Regions from separate parts of the Staphylococcus sp. HMSC068C09 genome, predicted to be linked through region 1. Evidence: riboswitches for the same ligand, from Rfam matches in the RefSeq annotation. Region 1 holds a riboswitch; the other holds the start of a gene.
What was found. Region 1 has a riboswitch for lysine ahead of HMPREF2930_RS03965 (aspartate kinase). Riboswitches for the same ligand answer to the same signal wherever they lie in the genome.
Positions count from the first base shown of each region.

Region 1 (8,002 bases):
TTTTACAACTGCCATTATTGATTGATTATTCTTTACTTTAGTTGCATTTCTTAAAAAGATTTTTGAATCAACTGACCAAACTGCTGTCAATTTAATTTACTCCTTTCCATAATGGTTCAATATTTGTTCATAGTAATTGGCAACATCAATAAGCACTTTTTCGTCAAAATTTAAATGCGATGTATGTAAGCCTGTGATAAAGCCTTTATCTTCATTTCGAGTTCCTACAAAAGCAAAGTAAGACGGTGCTAATTGTTGGCCATAAAAACTAAAGTCTTCGCCGAATAAAAATGGCAGAGGCTTTTCAATAACTTTTAAATTAGCAGATAGAATAGATTGTTCAACGATATGACGTAGTTTAGGACTATTCATTGTAGCAGGATATCCTTCTTCAAATTTGACTTCACAATCAACATTGAATAATAATTTCACACTTTTTGCAATTTTATTCATTTGATTTTTCACGATATTTAAATCAGTGGCATCATAAGTACGAATAGTTCCTTCTAAATAACCATTACTAGGAACCGTATTAATTGCTTCACCTGCATTAAAGTGGCCCATATGAACAATATTACGTTTTAGTCCATTTAAATGATATTGCTGTATTTGACCAACTTGATTTAAAACATGAATCAGTGCTTCGCCACATGAATGACCTTGCTCTTTATCAGCTACATGACTAGATAATCCTTTTAAGAAAAAACGATATTCAGTGGCACTTGCTGTAATTTCTTCATCGCGTATCACGACTTGTCCTTCGTCAGCGAAAGGATTTACATGAATGCCAAATACTGCTTCAATAGGATATTGATTAAAAGCACCGGCTTTAATTAAGCGATTTGCGCCACCGCCTGTTTCTTCAGCTGGTTGGAAGATAAACACGACATTATGAGGTAATTGATGTTGATCAGCCATCGCCTTACATCGTTTAACAAATAACATCAATGCTGTTGTATGACCATCGTGACCACAAGCATGCATCACATTATCTGTTTGACTACGATAATCGACATTATTTTCTTCAAAAATGGGTAGGGCATCAATGTCTGCCCGAAATGCAATTGTATGGTCACTATTACCTTCTAAATATGCAATAGCACCCGTTTCAAGAGGTTGCTCGTAAGATACATTTAATTCATCTAAAAATCGAGTAATATATTGAGTTGTCTCAAATTCATGAAGACTTAATTCTGGATGTTGATGTAAATGTCTTCTATGTTGTGTGACAAATTCTAATTCGCTCATCTTAATCAATCCTTTATTCATTTATTATTCAACTTATGTATTTATTTAATCGTAAAGGCTGAGAACATGTTGTCCCAGCCTTTAGCATTCAATTATTCAAGTTTGTCATTAATCATTTAATTTTCTTAACGCTGCAACGATTTCTCGTTTAGAGTCTTGAACTTCAGATGTTTGTTTAATGACTTTAGCAGGTGTACCAGCTACAACCGCACCAGCAGGAACATCTTGAGTCACGATAGCACCAGCAGCTACAATAGCGCCTTCGCCAACTCTTACACCTTCTAGAATAACTGCGTTTGCGCCAATTAATACATTATCTTCGATTACTACTGGAGAAGCACTAGGTGGCTCAATAACGCCCGCTAATACTGCACCGGCACCTACATGAACATTTTTACCTGTTGTCGCACGACCACCTAATGTTGCATTCATATCAATCATAGTACCTTCACCTACAACAGCGCCAATATTGATTGTTGCTCCCATCATCACAACGGCACCGTCTTCGATAATAGCTTGTTCACGAATGAATGAACCTGGTTCAATACGTGCATTTGTATTAGTTAAGTCTTTTAAAGGAATAGCAGAATTACGACGGTCCATTTCAATTTCTAAGTCAGTAATATGTGATTGATTGGTTTCATAAAATGTTTTCCAATCATCCGCTTCACAAAATATTACTTTTGAATCATCAGATCCGAATACTTTAAATGTATTAGGAAAAGTGACGTCATTGAATTGTCCATTTACGTATACTTTTAATGGTGTTGATTTTTTAGCATCACTAATATATTGAATAATTTCTTGTGCAGATAAGTGTTGTACCATAGTTTAGAGTCTCCTTAAGTTATTTTATAAGTTGTCAAATGTATAGAAACCATTTGATTTTGTGTTTAATTTTTCAGCAGCTGTAATTGCGCCATTTGCAAAAATGTCCTTAGATTGCGCTTTATGAGAAATGGTAATTGTTTCATCTGTGCCAGCAAATAAAACATCATGTTCGCCTACAATTGTACCGCCACGAACTGAATGAATACCGACTTCATCTTTTTCACGTTTTTCAGTTCGCTCATGTCGATCGTAAACAGGCGTTACATTTTCACGTAATTCTTTAATAACATCATAAAGTTTGACGAGTGTGCCACTTGGCGCATCCACTTTTTTATTATGATGAGCTTCAGTTAACTCAATATCATAATCTTGTAAAAGGGGAACAGCTGCTTCTAGAATTTTAGTTAATGCATGGACGCCATAACTCATATTTGCACTGAAGAAAACAGGCATACGTTCGCTTAATTGTTCTAATTTTTGAATCAGTTTTTCTTTTTCACCAGTAGTAGCAATCACTAAAGGTAATTCAAACTCTTCATCTAATAAAGGTAATAATAGATTAGGATTAGAGAAGTCGATCGCTACATCGGCTTCATTTTGTGCGTCTGCAATATGATGATAAGCTTTATATGGTGAATGTTGATGTTCTTCTGGCTCAATTGTACCAACAATCTCATGACCTTTTTCTTCTGCTAATCTGGCAACGCGTTGATTCATTGTGCCATATCCAATGAGTAAAATTTTCATTTTTATTCCTCCGTTTTAAATGCTTTATAAGCATTCACTAATACATTTGCTTTTTCTTTCTCTAGTGGTAATAAAGGTAATCTTAATTCATAATTTCCAAATCCTAAATGACTTGTTAGAGCTTTAATTGGAATAGGGTTGACATCAACTGAAAGTGCATCTAACAATTGACCTATCGGTTCAAAGTCTTTCTCAATTTCTTTCCCATTTTGTTTAGCATCATAAAGTGCTTGAAATTCTTTCGGAATAACGTTAGCAATGACAGAAATTACGCCATTACCTCCACGATTATAGAATTCTACGACATTATCATCATTACCACTGTAAAAAGCAAATTCATCTTGATGAATACGTTTTTTCACTTCTTCGTAATAGTTAAAGTCATTTGTAGCATCTTTAATAGCTACAATGTAATCATTATGACTTAATGTTTCGACTGTTTCAGGATCAATTGTCATATTCGTTCTTGAAGGTACATTATATAAAACAACAGGTAACTTAACTTCATTCGCGATGGTTTCAAAATGTTTAATTAAGCCACGTTGATTCGTTTTATTATAGTAAGGTGTGATTAACATAATACCATCTACACCTAATTCTTTAGCACGTAATGAAGCTTGAATAGATTTAGCTGTATTATTTGTACCAGTTCCAGCGATAATAGCCACTTGATGATTAACTTGTTTAATCACCGCTTGAAGTACTTTTTCTTTCTCTTCTTCTGTTAAAGTAGGGCTCTCTGCTGTAGTGCCGTTTACAATAATTGCTTTAACATTATTATCAAGTAAAAATTGAACATGTCGTTCTAATGCTTTATAGTCAACTTCATTATTAGTAAATGGAGTAGCAAGCGCTACACCTACACCTTCAAAAATATGTGCCATATTATCTAGCTCCTTTTAATTTAATGACTTGTTCTAACACTTGAACTGCATTTAAAGCTGCACCTTTAAGTAGGTTATCTGAAGTACACCAAACATGGAAAGTATTATCAAGTGAGTCATCACGACGAATTCTACCTACAAACACTTCATCTTTACCTGTTGAATTAATAGCTAAAGGATATTCATTATTTTCAGGATTGTCTACTAAAACAACACGATTATCGTTTTCAAATAAATCTTTAATTTCTTGAACTGTTGCCTCTTTATCAAGAGTAACATCAATTTCTACGCTATGACTATCTTGAACAGGTACACGTGCACATGTTGCAGTCACACGTAAGTCAGGTTGTCCTAAAATTTTTCGTGTTTCATCAATCATTTTTTGCTCTTCTTTTGTATATCCATCTTCTAAAAAAACATCAATATGTGGTAAAACATTATTATAAATAGGATGTGGATAAGCTTCTGGAGCTTTACCATTCGCACCTTCAGCTAAGTCTCTCTTACCTTTAACCCCTGAACCCGAAACTGCTTGATATGTTGTATAAGCTACACGTTTTAATCCAAAAGCATCGTATAAAACTTTAAGTGGCACGACCGACTGAATTGTTGAGCAGTTAGGATTAGCAATGATACCACGTTTAAATTCTGGTTGGTTAACTTCTGGTACAATTAAATCCACATCGTTTGTCATACGCCATTGACTTGAATTATCAATAACAATTGCTCCAGCTTTTTCGAAAATAGGGGCAAATTGTTTACTTGTTCCGCCACCTGCACTCATTAGCACGTAATCAAATTTTTCACTTGCTGCTTCTTCTGTAAGTTCTTGAACTGTATATGTTTTCCCTTGAAACTCAATTTCTTTACCTGCTGATCTTGCTGATGAGAATAATACCAACTCATCAAATTGGATATGTTTACGATCAATTGTTTCTAACATTTTTGTTCCGACTAATCCTGTTGCTCCAACTACTGCTAATCTTGTCATAAAAGAATCACTCCATTTAAATATTAATTGAATTTTGAATTACTTATTTTAACTTAAGTTTAAATATCAAAAGCATCGTATAGAACTTCAACCGCTTTATTTCCATTTTCTGCATCAATAACATAAGAAATACTAATTTCAGAAGTTGTTGTTTGATAAAATGGAATATTAGAATTAATTAACGTAATAAATGCTTTTGAAGCTACACCAGACATATCACGCATTCCTGAACCAATTAACGAAATTTTGACGTAAGCTTCATTAATTTTATAATCTAAAGCATCAAATGTTGTAGAAAGTTCCTCTAAGATACTTGAAATTTGTTGTACATCACTATCTTTAATAGAAAAAGATAGTTGTAAACCTTCAACATTTACGATTTGAGAAATCATATCCACATTAACTGAACCTTCATCTAAAGCAGTAAATAATTGAGTTAGAAGGCGATTATCTGGAAGAGGGTAACTAATTGTTACATGCATCATATGTGTATCTAATGCAACTCCAGTTACGGCTTTTTTTTCTAATATTTCTGTTCTTGGCATAATCCATGTTCCTTTCACATTTGATAACGTTCTACCTAAATACAAGGGGATATCATAATTTTTAGCAAGTTCTACACTTCTTGTTTCTAACACACCAGCACCTAAAGCACTCATTTCCATCATTTCTTCATAAGACACATAATCTAAACGTTTTGCCTCACTCAAAATTCTTGGATCAGTAGCATAAACGCCATCAACATCAGTGTAAATTTCACAAGGGATTTGATTACTAGCTGCTAATGCAACAGCAGTCGTATCTGAACCACCACGACCAAGTGTAGTTAACTCTAATTCGTCGTTCACTCCTTGGAAACCTGCTACAACTAAAACATCCTTGTCTTTAAATTCCTTATTAAATGTTTCAGGATTAATTTCTGCAATTCGACTTTTTAAATGATGACCTACTGTTTTGATACCTGCTTGATATCCAGTCATAGCTCTAGCACTTACGCCAATATCATTTAATACCATCGACAAATAAGAAACTGTTTGTTGTTCACCAGTTGTTAATAATAGAGCAAGTTCTTCATCTTTTGGAGTTGTTGTAAGATGAGAAACATTTTCCATTAATTGATCTGTTGTTTTGCCCATAGCACTTACGACAACAATAAGTTGTTCACCGTCATCTACACGGCGTTTAAGCATTTCTGCAATATTTTTTATCTTTGTAAAATCGGCGACAGATGAACCACCGAACTTCAAAACACGTCGTTTCAAGATTTTACCTCCTAGAATTTAGGGGCACACGTCATAAAAAAGAGCAAGTTCGGAATGTGCGAACTTGCTCGTAATTTATATACAAGTGATGCACTCCATTATTAAATAATAATGACAAACTCTCAGCTCTTAACCACAAAGTCCAACGAACGCTTACTGCGGTTGCAATTCGTTTCGGCATCGCACCCTTTCTATATTAGCCGTGGCAGACAGTGTTCTAATATATACTAATGATTGATGCGCCTCATCAATTTCTTATTCAATTACTATGTTTTTAATTATACATAAGCACCTTTTAACTGTAAACCGATTATTGTGATTTTTTGAAATAAACTGAAAATTATTGAAGTAATATTACTGTTAAAGAAAAGAGATAGTAATAATAAGTAATTTGTATAAATAATAACAATAATTCGAAAATAATAGTATTTTATAAAAAAACTGTCGCTAAAGTTCGTTATTTAGCGACAGTGTTATGCATATTCTAAATTTTAAAAATAGAAGATGCTTTATTAAAATCCTATTATTTTAATTTTGTAACACACCAATTTCTTTTAGATATTCTTCATATGGCAATTCTTTAGATAAACTACCTGGTTGGTTTAAATCAATCACGCGATTAGCGATTGTGTTAATAAATTCAAAGTCATATGAAGTAAAGATAATTGATCCTTTGAATGAAGCTAATCCATCGTTAACAGCTGTAATGCTTTCTAAATCAAGATGGTTCGTTGGCTCATCAAGTAGTAAAACATTGGCACTTGAAAGCATCATTTTACTTAACATACAACGTACTTTCTCTCCACCTGATAATACACTTGCTTTTTTCTTAACTTCTTCACCGCTAAATAGCATACGTCCTAAGAAACCGCGTAAAAATGTTTCAGTTTGTTCATCTTCAGGAGCATATTGACGTAACCATTCAACTAAATTCATATCTACGCCTTCGAAGAAATCAGAATTATCTTTAGGGAAATAGCTTAATGAAGTTGTCACTCCCCATTTAAATGAACCTTCATCTGGTTCCATTTCACCAGCAAGTATTTTTAATAGGGTAGTTTTAGCAATTTCACTATCGCCAATTAAAATAGCTTTATCATTTGGATTCATAGTGAATGAAATATTATCTAAAACTTTTTCACCCTCAATTGTTTTTGAGATACCATCAACTACTAATAAATCATTACCAATTTCTCTTTCTGGGGTGAATTTCACATAAGGATAACGTCTTGAAGATGGTTGAATATCATCAAGTTCAATTTTTTCTAATTGCTTCTTACGACTTGTTGCTTGTTTTGATTTTGACGCATTCGCAGAGAAACGAGCAATGAAGTCTTGTAATTCTTTGATTTTTTCTTCTTTTTTCTTGTTTTGTTCTTGAGCCATTTTTTGAGCAAGTTGACTTGATTGATACCAAAAATCATAGTTACCAACATAGACTTTGATTTTACCAAAATCTAAATCTGCAATATGTGTACATACATTATTTAAGAAATGACGATCATGAGATACTACAATGACAGTATTTTCAAAGTTAATTAAGAAATCTTCTAACCAACTAATGGCAGGAATATCAAGACCATTGGTAGGCTCATCGAGTAATAAAACATCTGGATCTCCAAATAAACTTTGTGCCAATAATACTTTTACTTTTTGATTATTTTCTAACTCTGACATTTGCTTATCATGTAAATCTGGGGTAATACCAAGTCCTGATAGTAGGGAAGCTGCATCTGCTTCGGCATTCCATCCATTCATTTCAGCAAATTCACCTTCTAATTCAGCTGCACGAATGCCATCTTCATCACTGAAGTCAGGTTTCATATAAATTTCGTCTTTTTCTTTCATCACTTCAAATAGACGTTCATGTCCTTTTATAACTACATCTAATACACGTTCATCTTCATAAGCAAAGTGATCTTGTTTTAATACTGCTAAACGTTCATCTTTTCCAAGAGAAACATGACCCGTTTGTGAATCAATTTCTCCAGATAAGATTTTTAAGAAAGTAGATTTACCTGCACCATTCGCACCGATAA
Region 1 is NZ_KV813753.1:300,659-308,660, forward strand. Features, by position in the region: gene HMPREF2930_RS03935 (alanine racemase) at 1-90, opposite strand, end outside; gene HMPREF2930_RS03940 (amidohydrolase) at 97-1,248, opposite strand; gene dapD (2,3,4,5-tetrahydropyridine-2,6-dicarboxylate N-acetyltransferase) at 1,357-2,076, opposite strand; gene dapB (4-hydroxy-tetrahydrodipicolinate reductase) at 2,101-2,826, opposite strand; gene dapA (4-hydroxy-tetrahydrodipicolinate synthase) at 2,829-3,710, opposite strand; gene HMPREF2930_RS03960 (aspartate-semialdehyde dehydrogenase) at 3,712-4,701, opposite strand; gene HMPREF2930_RS03965 (aspartate kinase) at 4,761-5,966, opposite strand; lysine riboswitch at 6,044-6,219, opposite strand; gene HMPREF2930_RS03970 (ABC-F family ATP-binding cassette domain-containing protein) at 6,492-8,002, opposite strand, start outside.

Region 2 (8,002 bases), 250 kb from region 1:
CTAATTTATCTTTACTCATTGAATATAACATACGTGTTGATGCATACATCCCTGAATTACCAGCTGATAATACTGAGGTTAAAATAACTGCATTCATAAATGAAGCAGCGAATGCTAACCCTGCATTTTTAAAGACAAGCGTAAATGGAGATGTTGCAACATCGTTATCTCCACCCATTAATGCATTACTATTGTAAGGAATTAACATACCAATAACAAAGATGGCTAAAATGTAAAATAATAATATTCTCCAGAAAACTTGTTTAATTGCTTTTGGAACAGCACGTTCTGGATTCTCAGATTCTCCAGCAGTAATGCCTATTAATTCAGTACCTTGGAAGGAGAAACCAGCAACTAAGAATACACCTAGAATTGAAAGTAAACTACCGCCAAGATTTCCACCTAGGATTGGCCCATCACCTTTAGTAAATGTCTCAAATCCTACAAAATGTCCACCCATAATTCCTAATATAGTTAAAATACCAATAATTATAAAAATAATTACTGTAATCACTTTTATAAGTGCAAACCAATATTCACTTTCACCATATACTCTGACAGATAAAGAGTTTAATGCGAAAATAATAACTATAAAGATACAACTCCATACCCATGCTGGTATCCCTGCCATAGGTGTCCAATACTGAATGACTTGCGCTGCAATAGTTACATCTGCCGCTACAGTAATTACCCAGTTAAACCAATAGTTCCAGCCTAATGCGAATCCTAATGATGGATCTACAAATCGTGTTGCATAGGTACTAAATGAACCCGAAACAGGTAAATACGTAGCCATTTCTCCTAAAGAAGTCATTAAAAAGAATACCATAGCTCCAATAATTGCATATGCAATAAGCGCACCTAATGCACCGGCATCGTGAATAGCACCACCTGAGGTCATAAATAGGCCTGTACCAATACAGCCTCCCATTGCAATCATGGAGATGTGACGATCTTTTAACCCTCTCTTCATACCACTATCTTGATTTTCAACTTTACTCATATAAGCTCCCTTTCTTAATGTAGAGGTTAGCTAAGTATTTATTTGTTATGTGAAGATAATTAACATATTTAATTTTTATAAATGATATGTAAATCAAATTACAAATTAAAAAATAGGTACATACCGTTAAGATATGCACCCATTACTTAATCTATATCGGTAGCACATCACAAACTGTGACAGTACAGTTTCTATTCGATAACTGTCCCAACAAATCATAAGTATGGTTATCATTTGTTTCGGCATCTTTACCTTTCATACTTTCAACATACGTTCCATATCAACTTCTGAAGTATTACTTTTTAAAGATGCAACCTCTAACTCATTTTTATTTAACTACTTTGTAATATACATTAAGAATATTATTTTATCAAGACTATCTACGTTTTTTTAGACGAATTTCATCTACTAAGTTCCAGATAAATTCATCTCTTTCTATTGTTTCTTGATCTTGTGAGCCATACTTACGAACATTTACTTCGTTGTTTTCAACTTCTTTATCTCCTACTACAATTTGATAAGGAATTTTTTGCATTTGTGCCTCTCGAATTTTATAGCCCATTTTTTCGTTACGATCATCAATTTCTACACGAACACCTTGAGATTTTAATTCATCTTGTAAATTTCTCGCATAGTCATAATGTAAATCTACATTTACTGGAATAATCTCAACTTGTTTTGGAGCTAACCATGTTGGGAAAGCACCTTTAGTTTCTTCAGTTAAGAAAGCTACAAAACGTTCCATAGTTGAAACTACGCCACGATGAATAACAACAGGGCGGTGATTTTCACCATCACTACCAATATAAGAAAGATCAAATCGTTCAGGTAGTAAGAAATCAAGTTGTGCAGTTGAAAGGGTTTCTTCTTTACCCATTGCAGTTTTAACCTGAACATCTAATTTAGGGCCATAGAATGCTGCTTCTCCAATGGCTTCAACATATGGTAAGCCCATTTCATCTACTGCTTCTTTAAGCATAGACTCAGCTTTATTCCACATGTCATCATCGTCCATATATTTTTTTTTATCTTCAGGATCTCTGTAACTTAATCTGAAAGTGTAATCTTCAAAACCAAAGTCTTCATAGACATCTTGTATCATATGAACAACGCGTTTGAATTCATCTTTAATTTGGTCAGGACGCACAAAGATATGAGAATCATTTAAAGTCATACCTCTTACACGTTGTAAGCCTGATACTGCACCACTTGCTTCATATCTATGCATAGTACCTAATTCAGCAATACGAATTGGTAATTCACGATAAGAATGTGGTTTATTATTATAAACCATCATATGATGTGGACAGTTCATTGGACGTAATACCATTTCTTCAGTTTCATCTAATTTCATTGGTGGGAACATATCATCTCTATAGTGATCCCAATGACCTGAAGTTTTATAAAGTTCAACATTAGCTAAAACTGGAGTATATACATGATCATATCCCATGCTTACTTCCTTATCTACAATATAACGTTCAATTTCACGGCGAATTGTTGCACCATTTGGTAACCATAGTGGAAGACCAGCACCAACAAGTTGATTATTTGTAAATAATTCTAAGTCTTTACCAATACGACGATGATCACGTTCACGACGTTCCTCTAACATTTCTAAATGTGCTTTTAAATCTTTTTTATCAAAGAAAGCAGTACCATATATACGTTGTAACATTTTATTGTCACTATCTCCACGCCAATATGCACCTGCAGTAGAAAGCAGTTTAAATTCTTTAATTTTTGAAGTTGATGGTACATGAACACCACGGCATAAATCTGTAAATTCACCTTGACTGTATAATGTTACATTCTCATCTTCAGGAATTGCATCAATTAATTCTAATTTATATGGATCATCTTTAAAGAAATCTTTTGCTTCTTCACGAGAAACCACTTTACGTTCAATTTTATAATTTTCGTTAACAATTTGTTTCATTGTTTTTTCGATCTTTTCAAAGTCATCTGATGATACTTTTTCATCCATATCAAAGTCGTAGTAAAAACCACCTTCAATCACTGGGCCAACGCCGAATTTAACATCTCCATAAATTCGTTTTAATGCTTGAGCCATTAAATGAGCAGTTGAATGACGTAATACCTCTAGAGCTTCATCACTACCAGGTGTAACAATTTCAATTGCCCCATCTTCTTCAAGTGGACGAGTTAAATCAACGAGTTGATTATTAAATTTTCCTGCTACTGCTTTTTTTCGAAGTCCAGGACTAATTGATTGTGCAATGTCTTCTGTAGTAGTTCCTTTGTCAAATGATTTTGAATTGCCATCTGGAAACTTAATATTAATTTGTTCCATATCGAAACCCTCCATAAATTTTATTCTATGATCGCTGAAGAAAATAAAAAAACTCCTCCCTATAAAAGGGACGAGTTCGTCGCGGTACCACCCTAGTTATCTAGATGTATTCTAGATATCTCTTCATAAGATAACGGTCTTGAGCCGGATACTGATTACCAGCATCTAAATATGAAGGAGTAATAATTTAATATATCAACCAAATTCTCATCAATTGTTGGCTTGCTGTATGATAGAGATTAAATTACCATATCTTCATTTATTTCAACGATTTAGATTTATCTTTATTATACATCACACATTGTAAATTTCAATTATTTCGTAAATTTTTCCCATCTAAATAAAATTCATTTGCTAAACTTTTGATACGTTCGATAATTCGAGCAGCTTTCGTTATTTCTGCCCCTTTGTTTGAAATAGATAAATGATGTTCTAATTCTTCCAAATTTAGATTTGAACTAAAGAATGTTGGTAATTCATGAACCATACGATAATGTAATAAGGGACCTATTACCTCATCCCTTACCCAAGTTGTGACATCCTCAGCTCCGATATCATCTAACATTAATATATTTGCTTCTCGTATACGCTCTAACTTTTCATTATAACTTCCATCTTTAAAACCACCTTTGAGTATACGAATGTATTCAGGTAAATATACTATTGTAGATGGCACATGTTTTGACTTAAGCTGGTTTGCGATCGCTCCTAAAATAAAAGATTTACCTGTTCCAAATGGGCCATGTATATAAAGACCCTTAACGCGTTCACCGTTAACTAACTTTTTACAAATATCGTTAACTTCCATCGCTATTTCAAGTCGACTTCTATCGTTGGTATAGATATCTTTAACTTTTGCATTCAACGTATCTCGTTGCATGTGATGGGCAGTAATGAGTTGTGAACTTAAACGTTCTTCATCGTATTTAATTTTGCAAGGACATAATCGATAACGAACTTTAATACACTCATTTTCTATATATAATTCTGGAATATGACCTTTAACAAAGTTTGGACAATGTGCATAATCGTGACCATCGTAGTGTTTTTGTTGATCTTTATATTCTTGAAGTACATTTAAATCTTTATCAATCATTTCATTAGTAAGTTCTGACTGGTGTTGATTTAAAAATTGCTTAACATCAGAATCATTAATGACTTGATTTTTTATTTTAGCAATTCTTTTGTTTAAATTATCTTGATTTTTTATAAGTTTACTAAATGGTTTCATCTAATCCTCCCAATCTTGTTCTAATTGAGCACGAAACGCTTCTCTATCTTTTTCAAATTGCGCATCATTATTGTTTGGTTTTTCATCTTGTTGATTTTTATTTTTTAACCACTTTGGTGTTTTTTCTATCGATGCAACGTCACGTTGTTTATACTGACGTTTTGTTTTTTTAGTTATACTATCATTGATTTGTTGATTTGTTTTCAGCGCATAATCGTATGCTTGTTGTGCAGTTTTAATACCTAACTTTTTCCAATTTGAAGCGATTTCAAATATATAGGATTTAGGAAGTTTCATTTCATTCTTAAGCATTACAAATTGTAATAAAATATTAATTACACCAAATGACAATTTTTCACGCTCTATTAACTCTTCTACCATTCTTTTTTGTTGTAAAGTTGGTTCTGATTCTGACCAAGACGCTAACATATCGATAGGACTTGTGTCTTCTAATAACTTAAACCAACTATCACTTTCCTTTATATCATCAGTAGTCTCATTTGGACTCTGTGATTGTTCTAAATGATTAGAAGGATTAGCTTTAGTTTGTAACTTAGGAAGCTGTTGTTGATGCTCAATTAAGTAATGAGACCTTGCTTGTTTTCTCATCTCTTCAAATGATAACGTTTGATTTTGTGTGATAGAGTTAAGAATGATTCGTTTCATAGAAGTAGGCGTTAACCCATATAAAGTAGCCAATTGTAAAATTAATTGTTTTGCCTCTTTAGTGATAATTTCTCCACTTATAAAATGATGTTGTAACATATCTCTCAACATATCAAAGTCAAATGATTCATTATCTAAATCTATAGTAGCTGAATGATTTTCCTTTTGAATTGTTGAAGCATCAATAGATATATTTTTATGTGGAACTTTGAATACATCAGTAAATTTGCGCGTTACTTGTTGAAATGCGTTTAAATCTGGTTCATTTTTTTCAAAATACGCTTTTAAATCTTTATATCTTCGATTATCAACTTCATTGTATAGGTATATAGATAACATTGGATCATTAAAAAATTGGTATGCAGTTGGAGGTTGAATCAATTCATATATAAACATAGACTGATTACTATCATGTTTTACAAATGTTTTAATTAACCCAATGCCTTCAAGTAAATCCATATATTCACGGAATTCTAATAAATTTATTTTAAGCTCATTCATAATAGTGTAATGTGTGAGAATAGTATCTTCAACTTCATCGATAAATTGGTTCATGAAATGATATACACCAATAGCTTTAAAGCCAATTAACGGTATGTACAATCGATTTAATATCTCTAATTGTTGATGATTAAAGAAAAAATGTCGATATACTTTAAATCCATCGTGTGGACTTAAACCATACTCATAAGATTTAAAACTCATTTATGAATCACTCCGTTTGTTATCATCCAAAATACCTTGCATCGATGCTAGTAATTGATCCACATCTTTAAACTCTTTATATACTGACGCAAATCGTACATAAGAGACTTGATCTACATGCATGAGCAAATTCATTACATGTTCACCTATATCTCTAGATGAAATTTCTGTATGACCTTTATCGCGTAATTGCCACTCTACTTTATTAGTAATGTCTTCCAATTGTTGATATCTAACTGGTCTTTTTTCACAAGATCTTACAAGGCCATTTAATATTTTTTCTCTTAAAAATTGTTCACGTGTTCCATCTTTTTTGACCACAATAAGTGGACTCACTTCAATATGTTCAAATGTTGTAAATCTTGTCCCACAATTCTCACATTCACGTCTTCTACGTATTGCGTTAGCTTCATCAGCATGTCTTGAATCTACCACACGTGAATGTGTGGCACTACATTTTGGGCATTTCATATCTGTCACCCTCTTGAATAGATTATGCTCCATTATACTATAAAAACGATTTATGACAAAAGAACTCATATGTATTAATAATAAATTGATACAACTTAGCTGTCTAAACCTATATAGAATATAAAAAGAAAGTGAAATAGAATTCAATATAAATTCTTTTTTCACTTTCCTATATATGACTCATTAAAAAATTATTTAATGTTTTTATAATGTTTTAATCTATAAAATCAAGGACATTAGATTAGGCTATCAACTCTAAAATTAACAATCTTTTATTTATTAAAAGCTTAAACTGCAGTCACAGTAGACTTTTCTACTAGTTGTTCACCAATCATTTCAGCTACTTCTACTACTCTATTAGAATAACCCCATTCATTATCATACCAAGCAATCACTTTCACCTTATGATCATCCATTACAATTGTATTCTCAGCATCGATAATAGCTGAATGTGGATTTGTATTAAAATCGACAGACACTAAAGGTGCATGTTCTACTTCTAAAACACCATCTAAATCTGAATGACGAAATGCATTATTAATTTCGTCAACAGTTACCGGTTTTTCTAAATCTACAACCAAATCAACTAAAGAAACATTTTTTGTAGGCACACGTAAAGCTAACCCATGAAGTTTACCTTCTAATTCTGGTAAAACTTCTTTCAATGCTTTTGCTGCTCCAGTAGAAGTTGGAATAATACTTTCATTACATGAACGTGCTCTACGTAAATCTTTATGAGGATTATCAATATTTTTTTGATCATTAGTAATTGCATGAACAGTAGTCATTAATCCATTGACAATACCAAATTGATCATTTAAAACTTTAGCAACTGGTCCTATACAATTTGTCGTACATGAAGCATTACTGAAAATGTCATACTTTTCAACATCTAATTTGTCATCATTTACCCCTTTAACAATCATTTGAACTTCTCCACCTTTAGATGGACCAGTTAGTAATACTTTTTTAGCTCCAGCACGAATATGTCCAACTGCTTTATCACCATGATTAAATTTTCCAGTTGCTTCAATTACGATATCTATATTTAAATCTTTCCATGGTAAATTTTCAGGATTTCTATCTGACACTAACTTAATGTCATGGTTGTCAACACGTATACCATCATCAATTGGTTCTACTTTTTTATCATAACGTCCATGCGTTGTATCATAGTTAATTAGATGTGCAATTGTTTCAGGTGGATAGCTTGCATTAATCGCAACCACATTAAAATTTTCATTATGTAATGCAATTCTTAAAACCATTCTTCCTATTCTACCCATTCCATTAATTGCAATATTTGTTGACATTTAAAGCACCCCTTGTTTTATATGTTATACTTTATAAAATTAGTATAACATAATAGATTTCGATTGAAAGCGTTTACCGAAAATAATGTAATATTTTTTTACTTTTACATTTTAAGTTTATATAACTAATATATTTTATTGTATAAATAAAAAGAGTTTAAGACTTAAAATAAAGCCCTAAACTCTTTTTTATATTATTCATGAATGTATCCTTTTTCAATCAATAGTTGTTTAAGAATGGTTTCTAATTCAGATTTACTTCCTAAGTTATCTATAACATGATCAGCCATTCTGCTTTT
Region 2 is NZ_KV813753.1:55,012-63,013, reverse strand. Features, by position in the region: gene HMPREF2930_RS02710 (amino acid permease) at 1-1,003, opposite strand, end outside; lysine riboswitch at 1,156-1,331, opposite strand; gene thrS (threonine--tRNA ligase) at 1,380-3,317, opposite strand; gene dnaI (primosomal protein DnaI) at 3,628-4,548, opposite strand; gene HMPREF2930_RS02695 (replication initiation and membrane attachment family protein) at 4,549-5,919, opposite strand; gene nrdR (transcriptional regulator NrdR) at 5,920-6,390, opposite strand; gene gap (type I glyceraldehyde-3-phosphate dehydrogenase) at 6,678-7,703, opposite strand; gene coaE (dephospho-CoA kinase) at 7,898-8,002, opposite strand, start outside.
Region 2: it holds a riboswitch for lysine, as region 1 does, so the genes downstream of both, HMPREF2930_RS02710 (amino acid permease) here and HMPREF2930_RS03965 (aspartate kinase) in region 1, are expected to answer to the same signal.